DNA from 4 places in the Pseudomonas sp. AN-B15 genome. Region 2 is predicted to be linked to each of the others. Evidence: predicted binding sites of a transcription regulator. Region 2 holds the regulator's gene; each other region holds the start of a gene.

Region 1 (7,349 bases), 1.2 Mb from region 2:
CGGATGTTCACCAGGTTGCGATCCACTTCGCGGGCCACTTGCGCCTGCTCTTCGGCAGCGCTGGCGATCACCAGATTGCGCTCGTTGATCTCGACGATCGCGGTATTGATGGTGTCCAGCGACATCCCGGCACCCCGCGCAATGTTCAGCGTCGATTCGGCGCGCTCGGTGCTGTTGCGCATCGAGTCCACGGCGTGTTCGGTGCCGCTCTGGATGCTGCCGATCATGCGTTCGATTTCGCTGGTCGACTGCTGGGTGCGATGCGCCAGCGCACGCACTTCGTCCGCCACCACGGCAAAACCACGCCCGGCTTCACCGGCACGCGCCGCTTCGATCGCCGCGTTCAGGGCCAGCAGGTTGGTCTGATCCGCCAGACCACGAATCACGTCCAGCACCTTGCCGATGTCACGGGACTCATTCGCCAGATCGCCGATCAGGGTCGCAGTGCTCTGTACATCGGCGCTCATGCGTTCGATGGCGCTGACGGTTTCCTGTACCAGATCACGGCCGTCGCCCGCCGAAGTGGTGGCGTTCTTCGAGGCTTCCGAAGTGCTCACCGCATTGCGCGCGACTTCTTCCACGGCGCTGGTCATCTCGTTGACCGCGGTGGCGGCCTGCTCGATTTCGTTGTTCTGCTGGGTCAGGCCACGGGCGCTTTCGTCGGTGACGCTGTTCAGCTCTTCGGCAGCGGAAGCCAGCTGGGTGGCCGAGCCGGAGATGCGCTGCAAGGTGTCGCGCAGCTTCGATTGCATCTTGGCCATGGCCGCCAGCAGGCGCCCGGCTTCGTCGCTGCCGTCGACGTGGATCGGCTGGGTCAGGTTGCCCTCGGCAATGGTTTCCGCCGCGTCCAGCGCTTTGGAAATCGGCTTGGTGATGCTGATGGTCAGCAGCCAGGCGAACAGGAAGGTCAGGCCGGTGGCCACGACCAGCAGGGTGACCACCAGATTGAACGCCGAGGAATACTGGTCGACCGCCTCTTGATTGGTCTGGCTGATCTGCTCGCCGTTGATCTGCATCAGGCGGTTGAGCACGGTGTTCATCGCTTCGGAGTTGTTCAGCAACTCGGTGTTGAGCAGGTTGCGCAACTCGTCCACCTGATTGTTGCGCGACAGGCTCTTCATCCGGTCTTCGATCTGCCGGTACTGGCCCAGCAGCTGCACATATTGATCGTAGGCTGCGCGTTCCTGCGGGCCACTGATTAACGGCTCATAGGCCGATTGGGCGGCGCGGATCTGCTGGTTGCGGGTGTCCAGCAGTTCCATGGTCTTCTGCTGCACGTCCGGCTCGCGATTGACCAGCAAGCGATACGACAGCACCCGCAGGCGCAAGGTCAGCTGCGTGAACTCGTCGAGGTTCTTGATGCTCGGCACGCTGCTGTTGGTGATGTCCTCGGCAGCGCCGCGGATTTTGCTCATCTGATTCAGGGCGAACACGCCGAGAATCAGCATCAGGCCGCCGATCAGGGCGAAGCCGGTGAACGCCCGGGGGGCGATATTCATATTGCGAAGGGACATGGCGCGGATACCAGAAAGGGCCGCATCCATGCGGGCTGAGACTGCTGTATGGATGACTTATCGGTCATACGACTAAAGTCTTGAGGCGCTGTGCGTATTTGTCGCATAGGGGGCTGAGCGACGAAGTGCAGGAACCAGATTGGCAGATCACAGTCTTTTAAACTCGCGAGAACGGTCGGCCGCCAGGGAAATCAAGGCCTTGCGCCGGTATAACCCTGGCATCCGCAGTGACTTTTCTTTATCGTACGCGCCCTTTGAAAAACGCCTGGAAGATCAAAATGTTGGAAGCATCCCTCAGCCAATTGGAACAGCTCGTCAGCGACCTGGTGCAACAGAACCAGACCCTCGCGCAAACCAACCAGACCCTGTCCACGGAACTGGCCCAGGCCAAGGATGAAAACGAAAGCCTGCAACTGAGCCTGATGGAACAGGAAGAGAAGCACGGCGCCACGGCAGCACGCATCCAGGCCTTGGTTGATCGCGTCAACGCAGGTCCTGTCAGCGCATGAACCACGGCACCGCAGGGGTAAAAGTCATCTCCATTCTCGGGGAGGACTATTCGATCAAGGCACCGGCCGGGGAAGAACAGACCCTGCTGGACGCCGCACTGATGCTCAAGGCCGCTCTGGCCGACACCAAACGCAAATACCCGACGCTGATCGGTGACCGTTTGCTGGTGCTGGCAGCGATGAACCTGTGCTCGCAGCAGATCGAAATGAAGAAGCAGCACCAGCAGGAACTCGACCGTTACCAAGAGCAAGTCAGCGCCACGGTCGACACCATCGCCAAGACCATCAATCAGGGCTGATGGGGTTGGGCACAACCAAAGAATAGATTGTCGATCAGGTTGTATACAATCGGCACGGCTGTTGCATTGTTTCGGCCACTTATTCTTTGGGGGTGCTCCATGCAGTTGTGGCGACGCAGTATTCAATGGCAGTTGATTCTCAGCATGGGCACCGCCCTGCTGGTCAGCATCCTGATCGTGGTTGGCATTTATACCCTGGTGGTCAACCGCCTCGCCCAGAGCTATCTGGTCGAACAAGCGCTGCCGTCGAGCATCGAAGCGACGCGCAACGATATCGAACGCATCCTCGTCCAGCCGCTGACCGCCGCCAAAGACATCGCCAGCAACAGCATGGTGCGTGACTGGCTGGCCTCGGGTGAAGACAGCAGCAAAACAGCGGCTTTCGCGCAGTATCTGGAAGGCATCCGCGCCGAACATAAAGCCTTCACTGCGTTAATCATCGGCAGCGACTCCAATCACTACATCACCGAAAAAGGCCTGGATCGCACGCTCAGCCGGACCAAACCAGCCGATGCCTGGTTCTATTCCTTTCTCGACAGCAACCAGCCGCGCACCCTGAACATCGACAACGATGGCGCCACCGGAGAATTGGCGCTGTTCATCGACTTGAAGGTCGAGCAGGCCGGCAAAGTGGTCGGTGTCGCCGGGCTGGGCTTGAGCATGAAAGAGCTGTCGGAGCTGATCCACAACTTCAGCTTTGGCGAGCGCGGCAAGGTCTATCTCGTGCGTTCCGACGGTTTGATCCAGGTCCATCCCGAGGCGCAGTTCAGCGGCAAGCGCACCCTCACGGAGCAAATCGGTGCGTCGGCGGCGCAAGCGGTCATGGGTCAAAAAGTCGCCACCAACAGCTCGTTCCAGCGCGATGGCGAAGACTTCCTCGCCTTCAGCCTGCCGCTGCGCGATCTGGGCTGGACGCTGGTGGCCGAAGTGCCGCAAGCGCAGATCTACGCCGAAGCCCGCAAGGCGATGTGGATGAGCGGCGGTATCGGTCTGGCGGTGGCGCTGGTGTGCCTGGCGCTGGTGGTATGGCTGGCTCAAGGGCTGGTGCGACCGATTCGTCAGGTAACAGCCGCGCTGGTAGCGATCGGTAGCGGCGGTGGAGATTTGACCCATCGGTTAGATTCCAGCCGCGCCGATGAGCTGGGCGATCTGGCTCGGGGCTTCAACCGTTTCCTCGACAGTCAGCGCGGGCTGATCGGCGAAGTCCTGACCACCAGCGAACGCTTGCGCACGGCGGTCGGCCAAGTGGCGAAGGTGGTGGAAAACACCGCCGAACGTTCCGGGCGCCAGCAGGAAATGACCGACATGGTTGCCACGGCGGTGCACGAGATGGGCCTGACCGTGCAGGAAATCGCGCAGAACGCCGGCAACGCCGCACTCGCCTCACAAACCGCCCGGGATGAAGCGCTGCAGGCACGGGAGGTGGTTGGCGGTTCGATTCGTCATATCGAAAGCATGTCCGATGAGATTGGCGTGGCGGCGGGCGCGGTGGGTGAACTGGCGCATCAGGTGGCGTCGATCGATTCGGTGCTGGCGGTGATCCGCGGGGTGTCCGAGCAAACCAACCTGCTGGCGCTCAACGCTGCCATCGAAGCCGCGCGGGCCGGGGACATGGGCCGTGGGTTTGCCGTGGTGGCCGATGAAGTACGCACCTTGGCGCGCAGGACTCAGGCGTCTACCGACGAGATCCAGCAGATGATCGGCAGCCTCAAGCAAGGCGCGGAGAATGCGGTGTCATCGATGCGTACCGGGCAGGCGGCGACCGGCACGGGGGTTGAGTCGAGCCAGCGTACCGGCGCCTCCCTGACCGCGATTACCGGGCAGGTCGAGCGCATCAGTGACATGAACCATCAAGTGGCGACCGCGACGGAAGAGCAGTCGGCGGTGACTGAAGAGATCAATCGCAACGTGCAGGGGATTTCCGATCTGGCCCGGGCCACGGCGGGCGAGGTGCGGGCGTGTCGTGAGGATTGTCAGATGTTGCAGCGATTGGCGGATGATCTGGCGCGGCAGATGGGTGGGTTCAAGTTGAGCTGATGTGTTGTCAGTTCGGGCCTCTTCGCGGGCAAGCCCGCTCCCACAGGTCTTGTGACAGGTCACTTAATATGTGAACGCCACATGACCCTGTGGGAGCGGGCTTGCCCGCGAAGACGGCATCAGCAGCGACAAAAAATCCGGATCAAAACCACGCATCCTGCATCGCCAGACACGTATCATCCCGCGCCTCCAGCAACGTCAGCTCATGGTGACAGCCCGGAACTTCCCACGTCAGGAAAAAGCGCGCCGCCTGCAGCTTGCCCAGATAGAAGTCAGCATCTGCCGCATTGCCTTTGGCCAGACCTTCCTCGGCGCGGATCGCCTGTTCCAGCCAGCGCCAGCCAATCACCGTGTGCCCGAATACCTTCAAGTACAGCGCCGAATTCGCCAGGCTGCTGTTGACCTTGCCCTGCGCCAGATCGGTCAGCAGGCCGATGGTGACTGTTTGCAGGCGCGCCACCAGTTGCTCCAGTGGCTCACGCAATGCCGTTAACGATTCGTACGCGGTCGCGCGCTCGGCGGTGTTGGCGATCAGGCGGATCAGTTGCTTCAATCCGGCGCCGCCGTTCTGCGCCAGTTTGCGCCCGAGCAAGTCCAGCGACTGAATGCCGTGGGTGCCTTCGTGGATCGGGTTCAGGCGGTTGTCGCGGTAATACTGCTCAACCGGGTATTCGCGGGTATAACCGTGGCCGCCGAGAATCTGGATCGCCAGTTCGTTAGCCTTCAGGCAGAACTCCGACGGCCAGGATTTGACGATCGGCGTCAGCAGATCCAGCAACTCATGGGCCTGTTTGCGCTCGGCTTCGGTCTCCAGCGTTGTGGTGTCATCGAACAGTCGCGCCGCGTACAGGCCAAGATCAAACGCCCCTTCGACGTAGGACTTTTGCGTCAACAGCATGCGTCTGACATCGGCGTGCTGAATGATCGCCACTGGCGCGGTGGTTGGATCCTTGCTGTCCGGCACTCGGCCTTGCGGGCGTTCGCGGGCGTATTCCAGCGAATACAGGTAGCCGGCGTAACCGAGCATCACTGCGCCCATGCCGACGCCGATCCGCGCCTCGTTCATCATCTGGAACATGTAGCTCAGGCCATGGTGCGGCTTGCCTACCAGATAGCCTACGCACTCACCGTTGTCGCCGAAGTTCAGTGCCGTCGAGGTGGTGCCGCGCCAGCCCATCTTGTGGAACAGCCCGGCCAGCAGCACATCGTTGCGCGCACCGAGGCTGCCGTCAGCATTGACCAGAAACTTCGGCACGATGAACAGCGAAATGCCTTTGACCCCCGGCGGCGCATCCGGCAGCTTGGCCAGGACCATGTGCACGATGTTTTCCGACAGCGGGTGATCGCCGCCGGAAATGAAGATCTTGTTGCCCTTCAGGCGATAGGTGCCGTCAGACGCCGGCTCGGCGCGGGTACGAATATCCGACAGCGACGAACCGGCGTGCGGTTCGGTCAGGGCCATGGTGCCGAAGAAACGGCCGTCGATCATCGGTTGCAGGAAGCGCTGTTTCTGCTCGTCGCTGCCGAAGCTTTCGATCAGGTTGGCCGCGCCCATGGTCAGGAACGGGTAGGAAGTGGTCGCCGCGTTCGCCGCTTGAAAGTGCGCAAAGCACGCTTGCGACAGCAGCGTCGGCAATTGCATGCCGCCGGCTTCGAAGCTGCGCGCGGCGTTGAGGAAACCCGCCTCGAGGAATGCGTCCACCGCCGGTTTCACTTCCGGGATCAGAACCGCCTGACCATTTTCGTAGCGCGGCTCGTTCTCGTCGCCCTTGCGGTTGTGCGGTGCGAAGTATTTCTCGGCGATGTTGCGCGCCGTGCCGATGGCCGCATCGAACGTTTCACGGTTGTGCTCGGCAAAGCGCTCACGCCGGGTCAGGCCCTCGGCATCGAGGACTTCGTACAGCTCGAAAGCCAGATTGCGGGAACTGAGCAGCGTCTCGGACATGGCGGCCTACCTGTAAATTGGGGTTGGGCCGAGTCTAGGCGTGCTGATAAAGGCTGAACAGGATGATTGATGGGCGTGATGTTGGAGCCCCGCAACAACTTTGCAAACACCCCAAAACAACTGTGGGAGCTGGCTTGCCAGCGATGGCGGCGGAGCAATCACCATTAATGGTGGCTGACACATCGCTATCGCTGGCAAGCCAGCTCCCACAGTTTTTTCTGCTGAACCGGGCACCTGTGCAGTACCCGGCTTAACGGTTTTTAACCGATAGTCATTAGGCTCGCATTACCCCCCGCCGCCGCCGTGTTGACGCTCAGTGCGCGCTCGATCACCAGGCGCTCCAGCGCGATGTTGGTCTCGCCCTGGGACAGGCCCTGAACGCCAACGATCGCACCGGCACGCTTGGCAATCTGCTGGCACACGCCACGCAACTGGTCGGAATGACCGTGATGCAGAACCGCATCAAACACCACTTCATCCTTGTGCCAGTCGGCAACCCGTTTGATCCGCGCCTGAACGTCCTTCGGCAGGCGTGCGAACAAGGCCTTGCTGATGTCGGATTCCGGCCATACCGCCGAGCCACCGACCGCCAAGACCGCCGCCAGTTGGGTCAGCAGATCGCCTTCGACGTCCGCCAGGCACAGCACGTGTTCACGCGGCAGGATCGCGTAGCTGTTTTTCTCGCCGGTCGGGCCGGCCAGCACGCGGGTGATACCGCTTTGCGACTGCGCGGCGTATTGCACGCACAGGGTGCTCAGTTCGGCGTATTGGTTGCTCTCGGCCCAGGCCTTGAAAGCGTTCAGCGGTTTGCTCATGGCTTCACGCAGACGCACGTCCGGGGCGACGAGTGCATCACCGCGAGCGAAGGACTGTTCGATGGCGTCCGTAGGACGCGTCGACAGCAGACGGTAGAGGTACAGCGGACCACCGGCTTTCGGGCCAGTCCCCGACAGGCCTTCGCCGCCAAACGGCTGCACGCCGACCACGGCACCGACGATGTTGCGGTTGACGTAGACGTTACCGGCGTTGACGTTGTCGATCACCT
Region 2 (7,349 bases):
CAGGCCGGCGCCTGGTTCATGCAATTCGGTGCCGTCAGCATGGACAACAGTGGACAACCCATGGGATGGGGGATTTTGCAAACCAACTTTGTTGACGTGACGCCTATTTATGGTGGGCGGGGCTTGTATTACGGGCGATTTGTGTCGGTCAATCTTTCATACCCGCACTTGTATGCGATCGAACATTCGTTGCTCGAGAGCGACGGGAGAATGGGCAGTCGCAACGTGCTTTTATCCGATGGGGCGACTCGCTCTCGGGTAATGGGGTATTTCCCGACGTAGTCAGTCAGGCATGTGTCATTTTCATGAGCCTGAGGAAATCGTGACATTTGGCTGTCCTGAGCAAGAGTATGTCGAGGTAGGAGGTAGGCCGGTCCGTAAGGGGCCGCGCTATCTGGTGGGCCGCGACTTGCTTCTTGGTGAAATTAAGCCAGAGCAAATTTTGATTGCCTGATAAATTCGTCAGTGCGCGGTTTTTCTGATTTTTGTTCACTTGCGCTAATGGTGATAGCCGTCCTGCGTCTGTTTTGCGGTCGGCTCCAGGGCGCCCGGCTTCAGGCAAGACAATTCCCCGAAACAAACTTCAATTTCAATCCCCGGCAAAAGTTGGAAGGCTTCTTGCAATAGCCGCCGTGCGCCTGCTTCGGGCGTCAAAAGTTTGCTTTAAAGGAACGGGGAAAACCGGTGGATCGCTCTCAGTTATTCAACACTGCTCGCTCGAATGTTGCCGACCTCAGTCGAGGCAATCTGGGCGTGCCGTTGTTGCTGCTGGTCATGCTGGCCATGATGATGCTGCCGGTGCCGCCGTTCCTGCTGGACGTGTTCTTCACCTTCAACATTGCCCTGTCGATTGTCGTGCTGCTGGTCTGTGTGTACGCGCTGCGGCCGCTGGATTTCGCGGTGTTCCCGACGATTCTGCTGGTGGCGACGCTGTTGCGGCTGGCGTTGAACGTGGCCTCGACGCGGGTGGTGATGCTCCACGGGCAGGACGGCCACGCCGCCGCCGGTAAGGTGATCCAGGCCTTCGGTGAAGTGGTGATCGGTGGTAACTACGTGGTCGGTATCGTGGTGTTCGCGATCCTGATGATCATCAACTTCGTCGTGGTGACCAAGGGTGCCGGGCGGATTTCCGAGGTGAGCGCGCGTTTCACCCTCGATGCGATGCCCGGCAAGCAAATGGCGATCGACGCCGACCTCAACGCCGGTTTGATCGATCAGAACCAGGCCAAGGCGCGCCGTCAGGAAGTCGCGCAAGAGGCGGAGTTCTACGGTTCGATGGACGGTGCCAGCAAGTTCGTGCGGGGTGACGCCATTGCCGGCTTGCTGATCCTGTTCATCAACCTCATCGGTGGCATGGCGGTCGGTATCTTCCAGCACAACATGAACTTCGCTGACGCCGGCAAGGTGTACGCCTTGCTGACCATCGGTGACGGTTTGGTGGCGCAATTGCCATCACTGTTGTTATCGACAGCGGCAGCGATCATGGTGACCCGTGCTTCCGGTTCGGAAGACATGGGCAAGCAGATCAACCGGCAGATGTTCGCCTCGCCCAAAGCCCTGGCGGTGGCGGCAGGTCTGATGGCGGTCATGGGCCTTGTTCCGGGCATGCCGCATTTCTCGTTTCTGAGCATGGCCGCACTGGCCGCCGGTGGCGCGTACCTGTTCTGGAAAAAGCAGAACGTCGCCAAAGTGCAGGCGCTGCAGGAAGTTCAGCGTCAGCAGGAACTGCTGCCGTCGCCGGCCCGCGCCATGGAGACCAAGGAGCTGGGCTGGGATGACGTGACGCCGATCGACATGATCGGCCTGGAAGTCGGCTATCGCCTGATCCCGCTGGTGGATCGCAATCAGGGCGGGCAGTTGCTGGCGCGGATCAAGGGCGTGCGCAAGAAGCTCTCGCAGGACCTGGGCTTCCTGATGCCGACCGTGCACATCCGTGACAACCTCGATCTGGCGCCGAGTGCCTATCGCCTGACCCTGATGGGCGTGATCCTGGCCGAAGCCGAGATCTACCCGGATCGAGAACTGGCGATCAACCCGGGGCAGGTCTACGGCACGCTCAACGGCATTACCGCCAAAGATCCGGCTTTCGGCCTGGAGGCGGTGTGGATCGAAGTCAGCCAGCGCGCGCAGGCGCAATCGCTCGGTTACACCGTGGTCGACGCCAGTACCGTGGTCGCAACCCACTTGAACCAGATTCTGTACAAACACTCCAGTGAGCTGATCGGCCACGAAGAAGTGCAGCAACTCATGCAATTGCTGGCCAAAAGCTCGCCGAAACTGGCTGAAGAGCTGGTGCCGGGTGTGGTGTCGCTGTCGCAATTGCTCAAAGTGCTACAGGCATTGCTGGCCGAACACGTGCCGGTACGCGACATCCGCAGCATTGCCGAAGCCATCGCCAACAACGCCGCCAAGAGTCAAGATACCGCCGCTTTGGTGGCCGCCGTACGCGTCGGCGTATCCCGCGCCATCGTCCAAAGCATTGTAGGCACTGACTCCGAGCTGCCTGTGATCACCTTGGAACCAAGGTTGGAACAAATATTGCTCAATAGTCTGCAGAAGGCAGGACAAGGCTCGGAAGAGGGCGTTCTGCTGGAGCCAAGCATGGCCGAGAAGCTGCAGCGTTCGCTCATCGAAGCGGCGCAGCGCCAGGAAATGCAAGGTCAACCGGTGATCCTGTTGGTAGCAGGCCCGATCCGCGCGATGCTCTCGCGTTTCGGTCGCCTCGCCGTCCCGGGGCTGCACGTGCTGGCCTACCAGGAAATTCCGGACAACAAGCAAGTGACCATCGTTGCGACAGTAGGGCCCAACGGCTGAGGTAGTGGTTTATGCAAGTTAAGCGTTTTTTCGCCGCCGATATGCGTCAGGCCATGAAGCTGGTTCGTGATGAGCTGGGCGCTGATGCCGCCATCATTGGCAACCGCCGCATTGCCGGCGGCGTCGAGCTGACGGCGGCGCTGGATTACAAGTTGTCGGCGCTGGCGCCACGGGTTCCGAACATGGAACTCGAGGACGAACTGCGCAAGACCCAGTCGCGCATCGTCACCGCTCAGGCCGAACTGAGCCTGCGTGGCGAAGCCGATGGCAATAGCAATCGCCAGATCTTTGCCGGGCTGCCGTTGACGGCCGGCCTGCCACTGACCGCTGCCGAGCCGTTGAGCGAACCGACCTACGCCGCCCCGGCGCGTCCGGCGCCGGCACCTGCACCGGCATCGGCGGGTGTCGATCCGCGTGCGCTGGATTCGATGCGTTTCGAATTGAACAGTCTGCGTGAGCTGATGGAAGTACAGCTCGGCACCCTGGCCTGGAACCAGCTGCAAGGCAGCCGTCCGGCACAGGCCAATCTGTATCGCCGCCTGCAGCGCATCGGTCTGTCCGGGCCGTTGTCGCGCGACCTGCTGGCGATGATCACTGACATCGAAGAACCGCGTCAGGCCTGGCGCATGTTGCTCGCGCACCTGGCGCGGATGATTGCCGTACCGGAAGTCGAGCCGCTGGAAGAGGGTGGAGTGATTGCCATGGTCGGCCCGGCCGGCATGGGCAAGACCACCACCCTGGCCAAACTGGCTGCGCGCTACGTGCTCAAGTACGGCGCGCAGAATGTCGCGCTGGTCAGCATGGACAGCTTCCGCATCGGTGCGCAGGAACAACTCAAGACCCTGGGGCGGATTCTCAACGTGCCGGTGACCCACGTCGACCCGGGCCAGTCGCTGGTGCAGGCGCTGGATCCATTGCTGCGCAAGCGCGTGGTGCTGATCGATACCGCCGGCCTGCAGGCCAGCGATCCGGCGCTGCGCATGCAGCTGGAAAGTCTGGCCGGGCGTGGCATCCGTTCAAAAAATTATCTGGTGCTGGCAACCACCAGCCAGAAACAGGTTCTAACCGCCGCTTATCACAGTTACAAGCGTTGCGGGCTTGCCGGCTGCATCCTGACTAAACTGGATGAGACGGCCAGCCTTGGCGAAGTGTTGAGCCTGGCGATCAGTCATGAACTGCCGGTCGCGTACCTGACCGATGGCCCACGGATTCCGGATGATCTGCATCTGCCGCGCCGTCATCAGCTGGTCAGCCGCGCCGTCAGCGTGCAAATGCAGGAAGAACCCAGCGAAGAAGCCATGGCTGACATGTTCGCTGATATCTACCACAGCCCGACCAAGCAGGTTGGCTGAGGTAATGAACAGTTTTTGTACCTACATCGATGGTCTGCCATGCATTGTTCCGGTTGTGAACGCGCAGCCAGTAATGTGGCCTCCGTCTATGCAAGACAAGGTAAAGAAATAACATGGGCAGCATGCATCCCGTACAGGTGATCGCGGTGACCGGCGGCAAAGGTGGCGTCGGCAAGACTAACGTGTCAGTGAACTTGTCTCTGGCGCTGGCAGAGCTTGGCCGTCGGGTCATGCTGCTGGACGCCGACCTGGGGCTGGCGAACGTCGACGTTCTGCTGGGGCTGACCCCCAAACGCACGCTGGCCGATGTCATCGAAGGCCGCTGCGAACTGCGCGACGTGCTGTTGCAGGGCCCCGGCGGGATCCGCATCGTGCCGGCCGCTTCCGGCACCCAAAGCATGGTGCACCTGAGCCCGGCGCAACATGCCGGTCTGATTCAGGCGTTCAGCGACATCGGCGACAATCTCGATGTACTGGTGATCGACACCGCTGCGGGCATTGGTGACTCGGTAGTCAGTTTCGTGCGCGCGGCGCAGGAAGTGTTGCTGGTGGTCTGCGACGAGCCGACCTCGATCACCGACGCCTACGCGCTGATCAAACTGCTCAATCGCGACTACGGCATGAACCGCTTCCGCGTCCTCGCCAACATGGCGCAGAGCCCGCAGGAAGGGCGCAATCTGTTCGCCAAGTTGACCAAGGTCACGGATCGCTTTCTCGACGTCGCCTTACAATACGTCGGCGCGGTGCCGTACGACGAAAGCGTGCGCAAGGCCGTGCAGAAGCAGCGAGCAGTCTATGAAGCCTTTCCGCGTTCCAAGTGCGCGCTGGCGTTCAAGGCGATCGCGCAGAAGGTCGATACCTGGCCGCTGCCTGCCAACCCGCGTGGGCACCTTGAGTTTTTCGTCGAGCGCCTCGTGCAGCAAACGGCAGGGCCAGTGTTATGACCGCCAGCGGTATGAACTACTACAAGAAATCGGCACGTGACGCGCAGTACGAGTTGATCGAGCGTTACGCGCCACTGGTCAAGCGCATTGCCTATCACTTGCTGGCGCGCTTGCCGGCGAGTGTGCAGGTCGAAGACCTGATTCAGGCCGGGATGATCGGCCTGCTCGAAGTCTCGACCAAATATGACGCCAGCAAAGGCGCCAGTTTCGAAACGTACGCGGGCATCCGGATCCGCGGCGCGATGCTCGATGAAGTGCGCAAAGGGGATTGGGCACCTCGCTCGGTTCACCGCAACACCCGTATGGTCAGCGACGCAATTCGCTCAATTGAAGCTAAAACCGGCCGTGATGCTAAAGATCACGAGGTTGCGGCCGAACTCCAATTGAGTCTCGATGATTACTACGGGATTTTGAATGACACCCTGGGCAGCCGGCTGTTCAGTTTCGACGACCTGCTGCAGGACGGCGAACACGAAGGGCTGCACGAGGATGGCGCCAGTGCTCATCTTGAGCCGTCACGCGATCTGGAAGATGAACGCTTCCAGGCTGCGCTGGCGGACGCGATTGCCAATTTGCCGGAGCGTGAGCGACTGGTGTTGGCGCTGTACTACGACGAAGAACTGAACCTCAAGGAAATCGGTGAAGTCCTTGGCGTCAGTGAATCGCGGGTCAGCCAGTTACACAGCCAGTGCGCGGCCCGTTTGCGGGGGCGTTTGGGGGAGTGGCGAGCGCGCTGAAGGCAGTGTGGGGACACTGCGAACGAGGCTGGTGCGGTGATGAACGGCACCGGTCTTGCTCTGTTGTGCTCCAGACAGTCATCGAGTGCTTTGCCGGATTGATTGAAATGGCGCGTCCAGGTGCTGGGCGCGTTTAAGACTGCTTGGAGGTCGAATTGGACAAGAACATGAAAATCCTCATCGTTGATGACTTCTCAACGATGCGGCGGATCATCAAGAACCTGCTGCGTGATCTGGGGTTCACCAACACCGTCGAGGCCGACGATGGCACCACTGCCATTCCGGTGCTCAACAGCGGAAGCATCGACTTTCTGGTAACGGACTGGAACATGCCGGGCATGACCGGTATCGACCTGCTGCGCCACGTGCGTGCCGATGAAAAACTCAAGCACCTGCCCGTGCTGATGGTGACTGCCGAAGCCAAGCGCGAGCAGATCATCGAAGCGGCCCAGGCCGGCGTCAACGGCTACGTGGTCAAACCTTTCACGGCTCAGGCGCTGAAAGAAAAAATCGAGAAGATTTTCGAACGCATCGGCTGATGAACGCGCGGGGGAGCTATGGAGCATAACGAATCTTCACAGGGCGATTTCGAATCGACCCTGAAAAAACACGCGGTCGAACTGGTCGAGAGCCTTGAAAAAGGCAGGTTCGGCGACGCTGTGCAACTGATCCATGAGCTCAATCAGACCCGTGACCGTGGCCTGTATCAGGAAGTGGGCAAGCTCACACGCGAACTGCACAGTGCGATCGTCAACTTCCAGATCGATCCGCACATGCCGCAGGCCGAGGAAGTGTCGCAAATCACCGACGCCACCGAACGCCTGGGCTATGTGGTCAAGCTGACCGAAGCCGCGGCCAACCGCACCATGGATCTGGTGGAAAGCGCGACCCCGGTGGTCAATGGCCTGGCTGAAGAAGCCCAGGCGCTGAGCACCGATTGGGGCCGCTTCATGCGTCGTGAAGTCGGGGCTGAAGAGTTCCGCGAACTGGCGCGCCGGGTCGACGGTTTTCTGTCACGCAGCAGCACGGACAACCGTGCGGTGTCGAGCAACCTGAACGACATCCTGCTGGCTCAGGATTACCAGGACCTCACCGGTCAAGTGATCAAGCGTGTGACCCAGCTGGTCACCGAAGTCGAAAGCAATTTGCTCAAACTCGTCCTCATGGCCAGTCAGGTTGACCGCTTTGCGGGCATCGAACACGACCGTGCCGCGATGCTTGCAGAAAAAGATCCACAAAAACATCTCTCGCAGGGTGAAGGTCCGCAGATTCATGCCGATAAACGAGAAGACGTTGTGTCCGGTCAGGACGATGTGGACGATTTGTTATCCAGCCTCGGATTCTAGAGTTTTGGAATTTTAGGTTTTTTGGGTTTTTAGACCTGTAGGAGCACCCCATTAATGAGCTTCGGCGCCGATGAAGAGATCCTTCAGGATTTCCTGGTTGAGGCCGGCGAGATTCTTGAGCAACTGTCCGAGCAACTGGTCGAGCTGGAAAGCCGC
Region 3 (7,349 bases), 1.6 Mb from region 2:
CCTGCTGCCATTGCTCAAGCAACATCCGCAGCCGTGGATCGTAGGTATCTGTCAGCCGAAAAGCCCGGCGCTGTTTGCCTCGATTCTGGCGGTGCTCGGCAGTGGCGCGGTGTACCTGCCGCTGGAGCCGAGCCATCCGTTGCAGCGCCAGCAATACATCCTGCAGAACGCTGGCGCGGTGTTGTTGCTGCACGATGGCGAGCACCCGCTCAGTGAGTCAATGCCCGGTCTGGATGTCAGTTGTATCGACAGCGCGGATGCGGATCTCAGCCAACCGTTGATGCGTCAACGGGCGACGCTTGAAGCACCGTGCATGGCGCTCTACACCTCAGGCACTACCGGGCATCCGAAGGGCGTGCTGCTGAGCCAGGCGAACCTCGCGCACTTCACCGCGTGGTACGCCGATTACGTGCAGTTGCGCGCCGAAAGCCGGGTGTTGCAGTTCTCTTCGCTGAGCTTCGACTCATCGCTGATCGATATCTTTCCGACGCTGCTGCAGGGCGCCGAACTGGTGGTGCCCGACGACACCCAGCGCCGCGATCCGCTGCAACTGGTGGCGTTGATCCGCCGCCGGCAACTGACCCACGCGTTCCTGCCGCCAGCGCTGCTGAGCATCCTGCCGTTGGAGCAATTGCAAGGCGTGGAGGTGATGACCGGTGGCGACGTCTGCGAGCCCTTCGTCATCGAGCAACTGACCCGTCAGGGCAAGCTGCATAACCTGTACGGCCCTACCGAAACGACGGTGCTGATTACCGCCCGGCAACTGCAACCAGGTGACAGCAACCGCACTCTTGGCGCACCGATTGCCAACAGTCAGGTGCTGATTCTCGATGACGACCTGCAACCAGTGACGGAGAACACCGTCGGCGAATTGTTCATCGTCGGTCCCGGCGTCTGCCTCGGTTACTTGAACAACCCACAGCAGACCGCCGAGCGCTACCTGACCCTGCAACTGCCGCACGGTGAGAACTTGCGCGCCTACCGCAGTGGCGACATGGCCAAGTGGGGCGAACACGGTATCGAGCTGTGCGGACGGCGCGACAATCAGGTGAAAATCCGTGGTTTCCGGGTCGAGCCGGAAGAGATCGAACGCTGCCTGCGCGAGAGCCAGTTGTACCGTCAGGTGGCGGTGGTGATCGACAGTCAGCGGCGGATTCTGGCGTTCCTTGCGCAGCCGCAATCGGACGCTGCCCGCGATCTATTGAAGGCGCATGCCCAGCAGTTTTTGCCGGACTACATGCAACCGGTGGCGTGGACTGAACTGCCGCACATGCCATTCGCCAGCAACGGCAAGGTCGACCGCAAGGCGTTGCTGGAACTGCCGGTGAGCGTGCAGGACAGCGGCCCGAAATGCCTGCCGGCAAATGCCGACGAAGCGCTGCTGCTGGAGATCTGGGCGGAACTGCTGGAGCTGCCCACCAGCGATATTTCCACCGACGAAAGTTTCTTCAACCTCGGTGGGCATTCGATCCTGCTGTCGCGCATGTTGCTGCGTTTGCGTGAGGAATTCGGCCGTAGCATTTCGATCAACCGCTTCATCGAATTGCCGACCATCATCAAGCTCGCAACGCTGGTGCGCGGGACCGATGACAGCGCGGTGCTCAGCGCCCAGGCCATGGCCGACGCCGAACGCCCGCTGAACATCGAGCCGTTGCCGATCAGTCGCCTGGGCGATGTGCACAAAGTGATCGTCACCGGCGCCAACAGTTTTGTCGGCGTACACATTGTCGAAGCGCTGCTCGGCTGGGGCGCCAGCGAGGTGGCGTGTCTGGTGCGTGACGGTGGCGGACAAACGGCGGCGCAGCGGTTTGCCCAGGCGTTGCGCGAGAACCGCCTGGAGCATCTGGACCTGAGCCGGGTGCGGATCTACTCGGCAGACATCACCCGTCCGCAACTGGGCTTGGCCGATGCCGATTATCAGCGCCTGGATCGCGAGTTCGGCGCACTGGTGCACAACGCCGCCAACGTCAACCATGTGCTCGATTACGAGTCGCTGGCCGCGGATAACGTCGAGCCGATTTTCGAGCTGCTGCGCCTGTGTGAAGGGCGCAGCAAAAAGGTCTTCAACTTTGTCTCGACGCTGTCCGCTTCCAGCACCGTCGATAGCGAAGGCCGCGTACTCGAACTGCCCGCCGCACCGACCCCGCCGATCTACATCCGCAATGGCTACAACCTGTCGAAGTGGGTCGGCGAGCGCATCCTTGAGCGGGCGCGCGAGCGTGGGGTGTGGGTCAACCTGTATCGCCCCGGCAACATCAGTTTCAACAGCCTGAGCGGCGTCTGCCAACCGCACAAGAACCGTTTGATGCTGATGCTCAAGGGCTCGATCCAGCTCGGTCAAGTGCCGGCCTTCGCACTGAATTTCGACCTGATGCCGGTGGACTTTCTCGCCCGTTTCATCGCCTTCCACGCCAGCCGTTATTCGAGCGAGCGAGCGGTGTTCAACCTGCACAACCCCGAGCCGCTGAGTTGGGATGCCTACGTCGCGTCGTTCCGCGAAACCGGCAGCGAATTTTCGCTGGTCAGTGTCGCCGACTGGCAACAGCAACTGGGCCGGGTCGACGCCGACAACGCGCTGTTCGGCGTGCTTGGTTTCTACCTCAACGGCTTCGAGGAAGACATCGGCGACATCTCCCTGATCGGCCACGCCAACGCCCACGCCGGGGTGCAACAGATGGGCGCGCAATACCCGGAAAAATCCCCGGCGCTGCTGCGTCGCGGCTGCGATTACCTGAAACAGATCAACTTCATCTAGTTCATCAAAAAGGAGCAACACCATGAGCAATCTGCAACCCGACACCTTGATCAAAAACCCGCACGGCTGCCACGTTGTGTCGTCGGTGGAAGTGCCGGCGGACGCGGCGCAGGTTTGGGCGGTGGTCGGCAATTTCGCCGCTTTCGACCGGTTTATTCCGGCGTTGTCGCACATCGAAATGACCGGTGAAGGCGTGTCCTCGCTGCGCAAGAAGGTCTTCAAGGACGGCAACGTGGTGGTCGAGCAACTCAACTCCCGCGATGAGCAGGCGCGCGCCATGACCTGGACCACGATCTACAACACGCTGGGTGTGGCCAATCTGTGGGCGGCGATGAATGTGGAATCTTTGGGGGCGGGCAAGTCGCGGGCGACCTGGACAATCATTGCCGAACCGGCCAGCGGAGGTGCCGAGGCGCTGCCGGGGTTCAAGGATTTCGTGCAGGGGTTTGCCGATGATGCGATGGGGAATGTGCTGAAGCTGTTTGTCTAAGGCTTCGGATTGGCAGTGATTGCACCGCCACTATCGCTGGCAAGCCAGCTCCCACAGGCTCCAGGTCGGTCACAGATGTTGTGTTCGCCAGAAATCCTGTGGGAGCGGGCTTGCCCGCGATGAACGATAACGCGGTCTGCTAGACGTCAGATCTTGAAGCTGTCGACCAACTGCTTCAACCGATTCGCCTGCTGCGACAACGCATCACAATCCTTCAACGTTTCATTGAGGTTGGCGACGCTCTGCTGGTTCAGCAGGTTGATCTGGTTGACGTCGACGTTGAGGGTTTCCACCACCGCCGTCTGCTCCTCGGTCGCGGCAGCCACCGACTGGTTCATGCCGTCGATTTCACCGATGCGCTGGGTCACGCTGACCAGGCGCAGGCCCGCCTGATTGGCCACTTCAACGCTCTCTTCGCTGGACGCCTGACTGGCGTTCATGGTGGTCACCGCTTCACGGGAACCGACCTGCAACGAAGTGATCATCTTGTGGATCTCCTCCGCCGACTCCTGGGTGCGATGCGCGAGGTTACGCACTTCGTCCGCCACCACGGCAAAACCGCGTCCGGCTTCACCGGCACGGGCCGCTTCGATGGCCGCGTTGAGCGCCAGCAGGTTGGTCTGCTGCGAGATGCCTTTGATCACATCGAGGATGTGGCCGATGTTGTCGGTGCTGGCATTGAGGGTTTCGATCTGAGTGCACGACAGGCTGATCTTCTGCGACAGCTCGGTCATCGCCTGAATGGTCTGCTCGACCACCTGACGACCGTCATCAGCCTGTTCGCTCGCGCCGCTGGCGTGTTGCGAAGCGTCGGCGGCGTTGCGGGCGATTTCCTGAGTCGCGGCGCCCAACTGGTTGATCGCGGCGGCCACGCTATTGGTACGGGCGCTTTGTTCGTCGGAACCAATGATCGAGGCGTTGGACGATGCCATCACCCGTTGCGACAGGTCGTGTACATGACGGGTGGCCGACGACACTTCGGAGATCGACGCGTGAATGCGCTCGACGAACTGGTTGAACGAACTGCCCAGTTCAGCGAACTCATCCTTGCCTTGCACGACCAGACGACGAGTCAGGTCGCCTTCGCCCTGGGCGATGTCCTGCATCGCACGACCCATGGTGGTCAGCGGACGCATCAGAACGTTGATCAGCAGGCTCAGCAGCAGCGCAATCGCAGCGACCGCGACGAACATCGCGATCAACGCCGAAGTGCGGAACTGGCTGAGCGCGGCGTAGGCCTTGTCACGATCGATCGACAGGCCGATGTACCAGTCGGCATTCGGCAAGCCGCTGACCGGGGTGAACGACAGGATGCGCTCCTGGCCGTTGAGTACCACGTTCTGGTTGCCCTTCTCGATGCGCACGCCGGCGTTCGGGTAGATGTCCTTGAGGTTCTTCATTACCTGGTCTTTGTCCGGGCTGACGATCACCTGGCCGTCACCGCTGACGAGGAATGCGTGACCGAGGCCACCGAAGTCCACCGAATTGATGATCTTCACCAGGGTTTCCAGGCTCAGGTCACCGCCGACCACACCCAGCAGTTCGCCATTGTTTTTCACCGGCATGGCGATGGTCACCACCAGACCACCGACCGCCGCCATGTACGGCGGCGTCAGCATGGTTTTGTCGGCAGCGACGGCTTGCTTGTACCAAGGGCGCTGACGCGGGTCGTAACCGTCGGGCATCTTCGCGTCAGGGCGCTGGGTGAACACCCCGTTGGCTTGACCGACGTAGGTGAACTGGAAGTTCGAGGTGAAGGCCGGTTGATCGACCAGCCCCGGGAAGTCGGCGTTCTTGCCCTGATGGGCAACGTTTTGCGCAAGGTTTTCCAGCACCAGAATTCGCCCGCTCATCCAGTTCTGCACGCTGCTGGCGGTCAGATCGCCGGCCTGCTGCACGGACGACTGGAGATTCTGGCCGATGGTGTTGCGCTGCAGATAGTCGTTGTAGAGGGTGAACAAAGCGAAAGCCAGGACCACGACGCCCGAGGCGGCCAACAGGATTTTATGGCTGAACTTGAGATTCATTTCATGGGACTTCTTATGCAAAAGTGGGGATGCGTTCCGGGATGCAACATTCCATGTACAGCGCAGGCGGCGTTCTGACGGCCGCTCTACTTTGGTGCACGCATGTCTCACCAGTCTTTCGGCACGCGTCGGAGAAAACTTAGCGCTTTGCAGGAAATGGACGGCATTTCTGCCAGATTCCCGCCGAACGGCGTGCCAGAGCGTTCGTCTGTCATTTTTTGATGACTGTTTTGCAGCGCCGGTTGCAAATTCTGTAGCCCTTGATGACAATGCGACTAATTATCATTTGTGACGTTTGGGCTGTTGCGTTCATGTCCTCACCTGAGTTTGCAGTGCAGGCGCTTTACAGGAGTCATCACGGCTGGCTCAACGCCTGGCTGCGAGCGCGACTGGGCAATGCCGCGGATGCGGCGGATCTGGCCCAGGACACCTTCGTCCGTCTGCTGCAGCGCAGCGAACGCCTGGAACTCAAGGCGCCTCGGGCTTTTTTGCGCACCATCGCCCGTGGTCTGGTGATCGACCTCTGGCGTCGTGAAGAAATCGAACGCGCCTATCTCGAAACCATCGCCCACTTGCCCGAAGCCGAAGCCCCAAGCGCCGAAACCCGCGCGCTGGTAATCGAATTGCTTGAGGACATCGCGCGCATGCTCGAAGGCTTGCGGCCGAAAGTGCGTCAGGCGTTTCTGCTGGCGCAGTGCGAAGGCTTGACCCACAAGCAGATCGCCGCGCGAATGGGCTTGTCTCTGCGCTCAGTCGAACGTTACATCGCCGCTGCGCTGTATCACTGCTACGTGTTGCGGTACGCAAGTTGATGCCAGTGGATAACAACTCGGTCGGGCGTCGCGCCGAGCCGCCGCAACAGGTGGTCAAGCAAGCCATCCACTGGTTGCTGCGCCTGCGCAACAACCATGGCAATGCGCGCCTGAGTCATCAGTGCGATGCGTGGCGCGCCGAACATCATGAACATGAACTGGCCTGGCAGCGCGTGCAGTCGCTGCAGGCCGAACTGAGCCATAACCTGCGCGCAGCGCCCGGCGCCCAGGTCGCGTTCAATACGCTGGAAAACAGTGCGCAAGGACTGGGCCGGCGACAAGCCTTGAAGCTGCTGTCCGGCGCGGTGCTGATGGGCTCCGCGGCATGGCTGGCCAAGGACACCTCCGTGTGGCAGCAGTGGCGCGCTGATTACGCTACGGCGACCGGCGAGCGTCGCGGGTTCCAGCTGCCCGACGGCACGCGGATCGAGCTGAACACTGCCAGTGCGGTGGATCTGGACTACACCGCGCAGCAGCGGTTGATCAAACTCAATCGCGGCGAAATCATCGTCACATGCGGTGGTAACGATGAAGGCGCGGCGTTCAATCGGGCGCTACGCGTACAAAGTCGTCACGGCGTTTATGAGCCGACCCACGCCCGCTTCATCCTGCGTCAGGACAGTGATTGCACGCGGCTGAGCGTCACCCACGGCCGTGTGACCATTCATAGCGCTGGCACCTTGGTTGAGTCACTCGCCGGGCAGACCTACCTGATCGATCACCACCAGGTACGCCCGGCGCCGCCACCAGATATGGACGCGGGCGCGTGGGTCGACGGTCTGATCGTCACTCGCAATATGCGCCTGGGCGATTTTCTCAACGAGGTCGGACGTTATCGTCCAGGTTTCGTGACGTGCGCGCCGGCGGTGGCAGATTTGCGCCTGTCCGGCGTGTTCCGCCTGGAGGACACCGACAAGCTGTTGGCCATCCTGCCGCAGACGTTGCCGGTGCAGTTGCGCTATCGCACCCGGTGGTGGGTAATGATTGAGGCAGTGGCCTGAAATTATTTTGGCGGTTTTTTGCGGCAAATCCGGCTTGGTCAGTAAGCACCTCCATTCCGCTTTAGCGACTTGCCACGGAAACCGACAATGACTGTCCGCATCACCTGTAAGAAACCTCTGCCTTTCACTGCCGAATCAGGCCTGTTACGCCACGCCGTTCGCGCCGCCCTGCTCTCCACTGCTCTGGGCACCGGAGTGTTGCCTGCCCTGAGCCTCGCCGCTAATGCCAGTGAAGCGAGCAGCCATCGCTACAACATTGGCGCC
Region 4 (7,349 bases), 1.1 Mb from region 2:
CGTTGGCAAAGCTGTCGCTCAGCAGGAAATAGGCGAGGGCGCCGAGGATCACGGTCGGAATGCCTTGCAGCAGGAACATCCACTGCCAGCCCGCCAGGCCGCCCTGGCCGGCGGCGAAGTGGTTGAGGATCCAGCCGGAAAACGGGCTGCCGAGCAGGCCCGAAACCGGGATTGCCGACATGAACAGCGCCATGATCCGTCCACGGCGAAACGTCGGGAACCACTGCGAGAGGTACAGCACCACACCGGGGAAGAACCCGGCTTCGGCCGCACCGGTGAACAGGCGCAGGGTGTAGAACTGGGTCGGCGTGGTGACGAACAGCAGGCAGGTCGACAGCGTGCCCCAGGTGATCATCATCAGCGCGATCCAGCGCCGTGGGCCGAACTTGGTCAGCGCGAGGTTGCTCGGTACGCCGCACAGCACGTAGCCGATGAAGAAGATCCCGGCGCCGAGGCCGTACACGGTTTCGCTGAATTTCAACGCGTCGAGCATCTGCAGTTTGGCAAAGCCGACGTTGACCCGGTCGAGGTAGTTGAACAGGTAGCAGATGAAAATGAAGGGAATCAAACGCAGGGTGATGCGTTTGTAGACGGCGTTTTTACCGTCGTCGATGGTCTGGGTAGCTGCGGCGCTCTGCGACATAGCGGCTCTCTCTTTATTATGATTTTTTGCGATGCACAGGTTAACGTTGATCGCCCTGAGAGTCTCGGCCACCTGTGGCCGGATTGTCTTTGTGCCTGAGCACAGGGTTTGCCGCCAGACCCTGTGCGGGTGAACAACCGTCCGCCGCCGTTGCTTAAGGATTTTGCCGATCATGTTCGAACTCGATCACGACCTCGCTCAGGATATCGTCGACCGGGCCATGGCCATTTTGCCCTACAACGTCAACGTCATGGACAGCCAGGGGCTGATCCTCGGCAGTGGCGAGCCGGAGCGCATCAACACCCGCCACGAAGGCGCGCAACTGGTGCTGGCCAACGGCCGCGTGGTGGAAATCGATGCGCAAACCGCGGTGCATCTCAAAGGTGTGCAACCGGGGATCAACCTGCCGCTGTTGCTTGATCAGCGCCTGATTGGCGTGCTCGGCATTACCGGCGAGCCGGAGCAACTGCGCACCTACGCCGAACTGGTGCGCATGACTGCCGAAATGCTCGTTGGTCAGCGCAATCAGCAGGCCGAGCAGCAATGGCGGCGCCAGCGTTGCGATGACCTGCTGGCGTTGCTGTTGAGCGACGCCGGCGACTCGCCGCGGCTGGTCGATGAGGCGCAGCAACTGGGGCTCAAGCCGCAGTTGACCCGGGTGCCATACCTGTTCGAGCTGGGCCTGGAACAAGGGCCGGGACAAACCGTCGAGGCGCTGAGTGCGTGGCTGACCTCGCGCTACCCGGACAGCTGGTGCGTGAGTTCGGCCAAGTCATCGCTGCTGTGGTGCCGGCCCGCCAGTCAGACGGTTGAGCATGATCGTTTGCTGGAAAAGCTCGATGGCCAGGGTTGGAACATTCTGCGCATTGCCGTCGGCGGGCAGGCGGATGGGCTGGCCGGTTTGCGCCGCTGTTATCGACGGGTCGGTGATCTGCTGGCGTATGGGCGGGAGGTACTGCCGCAGTCGCGACTGCTGACGCTCAATCGCTATCGTTTGCCGGTGATGCTCTGGCGCCATCGCAACGACGACGCGCTGGATGAACTGCTCAAACCGTTGCGCAAAGTGATTGCCAAGGACGGTAACGGCCAGTTGCTCGCGACCCTGCGCAGTTGGTGTGAACACGACGGCCAGAGCCAGGCCTGCGCCGATGCACTGGGCATTCATCGCAACAGCTTGCGTTACCGGATGGAGCGGATTGCCGAGATCAGCGGAGTTGATCCGTTGCGGCTGGACGGGATGTTGGCGTTGTACCTTGGGGTGCAATTACTGCCGCAGACTGATCCGGCGGTATGAGTTGTTCTTAAGGCCGCCATCGCTGGCAAGCCAGCTCCCACAGGTTACAAGGTGATTACAAGTTATGTAGCCACTGAAGATCCCTGTGGGAGCTGGCTTGCCAGCGATGAGGCCAGAGCATTCGGCATCAAGTCCAAGGCTTTTGTAGAAATGAACAATAAACGCCAACCGCCCTTGTGCAGCGGACCGGCGTCAATGCGCAGGCCGACTGGCAGCATGAGGTGCATTGGAACTGGAGAATTCGCATGAAAATCGTCATCGCCCCCGATTCGTTCAAGGACAGCCTGAGTGCCCAAGGCGTTGCCGAGGCCATTGCGCTAGGGCTGGCGCAAGTCTGGCCACACGCCACGCTGGTCAAATGCCCGATGGCCGACGGCGGCGAGGGCACGGTGGAATCGATTCTTGCTGCCTGTGAAGGCGAACTGCGCCGGATGCGGGTGCGCGGGCCGCTGGGCACTCCGGTCGATGCGGCGTGGGGCTGGTTGCCGCACAACCACACCGCGATCATCGAAATGGCCGAGGCCAGTGGTTTGCAGTTAGTGCCTACGGGGCAGCGCGATGCCTGCATCACCAGCACCTTCGGCACCGGTGAACTGATTCGCGCCGCGCTGGATGCCGGCGCGCAACGGGTGATTCTGGCCATTGGCGGCAGCGCCACCAACGATGGCGGTGCCGGTGCGATGCAGGCGCTCGGGGTGAAATTGCTCGATGCTCAGGGGCAGGCTCTGGTGCCGGGCGGCCTGGCCTTGGCGCAACTGGCACGGCTGGACTTGAGCGAGCTTGATCCGCGTCTGGCCCACGTGCGCTTCGACATCGCCGCCGACGTCAACAATCCACTGTGCGGGCCGCATGGCGCCTCGGCGATTTTCGGCCCGCAAAAGGGCGCGTCACCGGTACAGGTGCAACAACTGGATCAGGCCCTCGGTCACTTCGCCGACTTCTGCGCGCAAGCGTTGGGCAAAGACGTTCGCGATGAGCCGGGCAGCGGCGCGGCCGGCGGGCTGGGCTTTGCGGCGAAAGCCTTTCTCGGTGCGCAATTTCAAGCAGGCGTGGAAGTGGTGGCCGAATTGGTGGGCCTTGCGGAAGCGGTCGACGGCGCCGATCTGGTGATCACTGGCGAAGGTCGCTTCGACGCGCAGACCCTGCGCGGCAAAACGCCGTTTGGTGTGGCGCGGATTGCCAAAAAACACGATGTCCCGGTCATTGTCATCGCCGGCACGCTCGGCGAGGGTTACCAGGAGCTCTACGAGCACGGCATCGACGCCGCATTCGCAGTCACCAGCGGCCCGATGACCCTGGAGCAGGCCTGCGCCGAAGCTCCACGCTTGTTGCGTGAACGCGCGACTGACATTGCCCGTGTCTGGCGGATGGCAGCGAAATCCTGAGCAAACACTGTAGGAGCTGCCGAAGGCTGCGATCTTTTGATTTTGTTTTTAAAGATCAAGATCCAAAGATCGCAGCCTTCGGCAGCTCCTACAGGGGCGTGTGAGTGTTTCAGTGTTGAAACACCTTGAAAAATATTTTCGCTTTACACGAAATCTTCCTAAAGCGCCGCCGATACAGAGGTCAGGCGCACACAGATTCCCTCGAACAGTGCCGCCGGACTGACCCCGCTCAAGGGCCAGTGATGACGGCAAGGACGCTCGCAGTTACCTCTATCCGAGAGTCCAACCATGTCCTTGCGTAACCTGAATATCGCGCCCCGTGCCTTCCTCGGTTTTGCCTTTATTGCCCTGCTGGTGATCGTACTCGGCGTGTTCGCCGTCAATCGCATGTCGATCATCCGTCAGGCCTCCCTGGAGATGGATTCGACGCAGTTGCCGAGCGTCACCCAACTCGCGGTGGTGACGGAAAATGTCCTGCGCCTGCGTATTCTTTCGTTCCGCGTTCTGGTCAATCGTGAACCGGCCGGGTTGCAGGAAGCCCAGACCCGCATCGGTGCGCTGGTAGACAAGGTGCGCGCTGCTCAGGCCAGTTACGCGGTACTGCCGGCAGGTTCGGAAGAGCGCGCGTTGTATCAGGAGTTCTCGACGACCCTGGACAACTATCTGCAGGCTCAAAACCAGATGTTGGACCTGTCGCGCCAGGACAAGCTCGACGAGATGCGCGCCCTGATCAACACGAAGATCAAGGACGGCACCGACAAGATGGGCGAGCAACTGAACAAGTTGATTGCGATCAACGCCGCCGACGCCAAAACGGCTTCGACCCTGGCGGGCAACCACTACGACAGCGCAATTACCGGCATCGTGATTGTCGCGGTCATCGCAGCACTGGCCACGGTATTGCTGGCCTGGTTGCTGACCCGCAGCATCGTCACCCCGCTGAACCGTGCCGTGCAGGCGGCGCAAACCATCGCTGGCGGCAACCTGACCCAGTCGATTGAAGTGGATGGCAAAGACGAAGCCACACAATTGCTGCAAGCCTTGTCGACGATGCAGACCAATCTGCGCAAAACCATCGAACAGATCGCCGGCTCCGCCACTCAATTGGGCGCTGCAGCCGAAGAGCTGAGCGCGGTCACCGAAGAAGCCTCCCGTGGCCTGCAACAGCAGAACAACGAGATCGAACAGGCCGCCACCGCCGTCAACGAAATGACCGCCGCGGTGGAAGAAGTGGCACGCAACGCGGTGTCGACCTCCGAAGCCTCGAACCAGTCGACCCAGGCCGCCCGCGAAAGGCGCGATCAAGTGGTGAAAACCGTCGACGCGATCCAGACCATGACCCATGACGTGCAGAGCACTGCACAAATGATCGAAGGCCTCGCCGCGCAGGGGCGTGACATCGGCAAGGTGCTGGACGTGATCCGCGCCATCGCCGAACAGACCAACCTGCTGGCCCTCAATGCGGCGATCGAAGCGGCGCGTGCCGGTGAGGCCGGACGTGGTTTTGCGGTGGTGGCGGACGAAGTGCGCGCCTTGGCCCATCGCACCGCGCAGTCGACTCAGGAAATCGAAAAAATGGTCGCCGGTATTCAGAACGGCACCGGTGAAGCCGTGTCGTCGATGCAGCAAAGCAACCAGCGCACCCAGACCACGCTGGAAATGGCTCGTGCCGCTGGCGTGGCACTGGAGCAGATTACCCAGTCGATCCATCAGATCAACGAGCGCAACCTGGTGATCGCCAGCGCTTCGGAAGAGCAGGCGCAGGTCTCGCGTGAGGTCGACCGCAACCTCGTCAACATCCGTGACCTGGCCACGCAATCGGCTGCCGGGGCCAACCAGACCAGCGCCGCGACCCATGAACTGTCGCGTCTGGCGGTGGATTTGAACGCGATGGTGGCGCGGTTTGTGATTTGACCTAGGGTGAAGGCTGGAGACCGCGCCATCAGGAGACGTACATGCGCTATTCAGCCTTGACCCAACGCATCGCCGGGGAGGGGGCAGCGGCCTGGCAGATTCATGACCGCGCGCTGGCGTTGCGCGCCGAGGGAGTCGACATTCTGCTGCTGAGCGTGGGTGATCCGGATTTCGACACGCCGCTGCCGATCATTCACGGCGCCATCGACAGTCTGCTGGCTGGCGATACGCATTATTCCGAAGTGCGTGGCCGACTGGCGTTGCGCAAGCTGATCGCCGCTCGCCACCAGCGGCGCAGCGGTCAGGTGGTGGATGCCGAGCACGTGATCGTGCTGCCCGGTGCGCAATGCGCGGTGTATTCGGTCGCTCAATGCCTGCTGGATCCGGGTGACGAGGTGATCGTCGCCGAGCCAATGTACGTGACCTACGAGGGCGTGTTCGGCGCGTGCGGCGCGACGGTGGTGCCGGTACCGGTACGGCCGGAAAACGGCTTTCGCGTTGACCCCGCCGATGTCGCCGCGCGGATCACGCCGAAGACCCGCGCGATGTTGCTCAACAGTCCCAATAATCCTTCCGGCGCGAGCCTTTCCCTGCTGATCTGGCAAGCGCTGGCGGCGCTGTGCGTGCGTCACGATTTGTGGCTGATCAGCGACGAGGTCTACAGCGATCTGCTTTACGAGGGCGAGCACATCAGCCCGGCGAGTCTGCCGGGCATGGCCGAACGCACGGCGACCATCAACAGTCTGTCGAAATCCCACGCCATGACTGGTTGGCGCATCGGCTGGTCGATCGGGCCGAAAGCGCTGGCCGAGCATCTGGTGAACCTGTCGTTGAGCATGCTGTTCGGTCTGCCGGATTTTGTGCAGAAAGCAGCAGAGGTCGCGTTGGCAAGAGATCTGCCGGAGGTGACGCAGATGCGCGAGGAATATCGGTTGCGTCGCGATCTGGTGTGCGAACGCTTGCGCGGTTGCCCGGGGCTGCAGCCGATTCGCCCGGATGGCGGGATGTTCGTGATGGTCGATGTGCGCCAGACCGGGTTTGGTGCGCAGGCATTTGCCGAGCGGCTGCTGGAAGGTTACGGGGTGTCGGTGCTGGCCGGTGAGGCCTTCGGGCCGAGTGCGGCGGGGCATATTCGCATCGGGCTGGTGCTGGACCGGGTGAAGCTGGCGGATGCCTGTGCACGGATTGCGTTGTGTGCGGTGCAGTTGTTGCAGGCGCGCAGTGCCTGACAGTTTTGTGTTGCCTGTCCCGGCCTCATCGCTGGCAAGCCAGCTCCCACAGGGTTTTGTGTCGTTCTGAAATGTAATGAACACTGAAGAACCTGTGGGAGCTGGCTTGCCAGCGATTTGGACAGAACAGCCACTGAAGATCTCAGCCCTGCCAAGCCGCTGGATTCACCAGATTAGCCGGCTTCTCCCCAGCCAAAGCCACCAGCAGATTGTCCACCGCACACCGCGCCATCGCCTCCCGCGTCTCATGTGTCGCCGAACCCATGTGCGGCGTTGCCACCACATTATTCAGCTGCAACAACGGCGAGTCATGATTCAGCGGTTCACGCTCGAACACATCCAGACCCGCCGCGCGAATCCGTTGATGGCGCAGCGCGTCGATCATTGCCGCTTCATCGACCACTTTGCCGCGAGAGATATTGATGAAGATGCTCTCGGGGCGCATCAACGCAAATTGCTCGGTGCCGATCAAACCTTCGGTCTGCGCGGTCAGCGGCAGGGTCAGGCAGATGAAATCCGCCTCTTGCAGCAGCGCCTCAAGGCTGCGGTACTGCGCGTCAAAACGTGCCTCGACTGCCGGTTTGCGCGACTGGCTGTGATAAAGCACCGGCATGCCAAAACCGAAATGCCCGCGTTGCGCCAGCGCTTCGCCGATGCGACCCATGCCGATGATGCCCAGAGTCTTGCCGTGCACATCGGTGCCGAAATGCGCCGGGCCGATGTTGCGGTGCCACTGGCCGCTGCGCACCATGTTCGCCAGTTCCACCACGCGCCGGGCCGTGGCGAGGATCAGGGCGAAGCCAGTGTCAGCGGTGGTTTCGGTGAGCACATCCGGGGTGTTGCTGAGAAGGATCTTGCGCCGGCTCAGGTAGTCGATGTCGTAG

The links. The regulator FliA, encoded in region 2, starts transcription of late flagellar genes. The targets are predictions, from matches to a motif close to CTAAAGTTTNNNNNNNNNNNGCCGNTAA.
Region 1: the regulator FliA is predicted to act here: its motif matches at 1,572-1,599, upstream of GTQ41_RS02350 (methyl-accepting chemotaxis protein).
Region 3: the regulator FliA is predicted to act here: its motif matches at 5,388-5,415, upstream of GTQ41_RS00770 (methyl-accepting chemotaxis protein).
Region 4: the regulator FliA is predicted to act here: its motif matches at 3,471-3,498, upstream of GTQ41_RS13075 (methyl-accepting chemotaxis protein).

The regions. Positions count from the first base shown of each region.
Region 1 is NZ_CP049737.1:523,095-530,443, forward strand. Features, by position in the region: gene GTQ41_RS02350 (methyl-accepting chemotaxis protein) at 1-1,514, opposite strand, end outside; gene GTQ41_RS02355 (hypothetical protein) at 1,793-2,023, shown strand; gene GTQ41_RS02360 (cell division protein ZapA) at 2,020-2,322, shown strand; gene GTQ41_RS02365 (methyl-accepting chemotaxis protein) at 2,422-4,359, shown strand; gene GTQ41_RS02370 (acyl-CoA dehydrogenase) at 4,502-6,304, opposite strand; gene putA (trifunctional transcriptional regulator/proline dehydrogenase/L-glutamate gamma-semialdehyde dehydrogenase) at 6,565-7,349, opposite strand, start outside.
Region 2 is NZ_CP049737.1:1,758,802-1,766,150, forward strand. Features, by position in the region: gene GTQ41_RS08095 (Ig-like domain-containing protein) at 1-282, shown strand, start outside; gene flhA (flagellar biosynthesis protein FlhA) at 685-2,814, shown strand; gene flhF (flagellar biosynthesis protein FlhF) at 2,826-4,166, shown strand; gene fleN (flagellar synthesis regulator FleN) at 4,280-5,110, shown strand; gene fliA (RNA polymerase sigma factor FliA) at 5,107-5,847, shown strand; gene GTQ41_RS08120 (chemotaxis response regulator CheY) at 6,015-6,386, shown strand; gene GTQ41_RS08125 (protein phosphatase CheZ) at 6,405-7,193, shown strand; gene GTQ41_RS08130 (chemotaxis protein CheA) at 7,248-7,349, shown strand, end outside.
Region 3 is NZ_CP049737.1:153,997-161,345, reverse strand. Features, by position in the region: gene GTQ41_RS00780 (non-ribosomal peptide synthetase) at 1-2,755, shown strand, start outside; gene GTQ41_RS00775 (SRPBCC family protein) at 2,778-3,245, shown strand; gene GTQ41_RS00770 (methyl-accepting chemotaxis protein) at 3,392-5,272, opposite strand; gene GTQ41_RS00765 (sigma-70 family RNA polymerase sigma factor) at 5,584-6,084, shown strand; gene GTQ41_RS00760 (FecR domain-containing protein) at 6,084-7,085, shown strand; gene GTQ41_RS00755 (TonB-dependent siderophore receptor) at 7,173-7,349, shown strand, end outside.
Region 4 is NZ_CP049737.1:2,906,480-2,913,828, forward strand. Features, by position in the region: gene GTQ41_RS13060 (MFS transporter) at 1-643, opposite strand, end outside; gene GTQ41_RS13065 (sugar diacid recognition domain-containing protein) at 816-1,937, shown strand; gene GTQ41_RS13070 (glycerate kinase) at 2,183-3,322, shown strand; gene GTQ41_RS13075 (methyl-accepting chemotaxis protein) at 3,611-5,236, shown strand; gene GTQ41_RS13080 (pyridoxal phosphate-dependent aminotransferase) at 5,278-6,465, shown strand; gene GTQ41_RS13085 (NAD(P)-dependent oxidoreductase) at 6,608-7,349, opposite strand, start outside.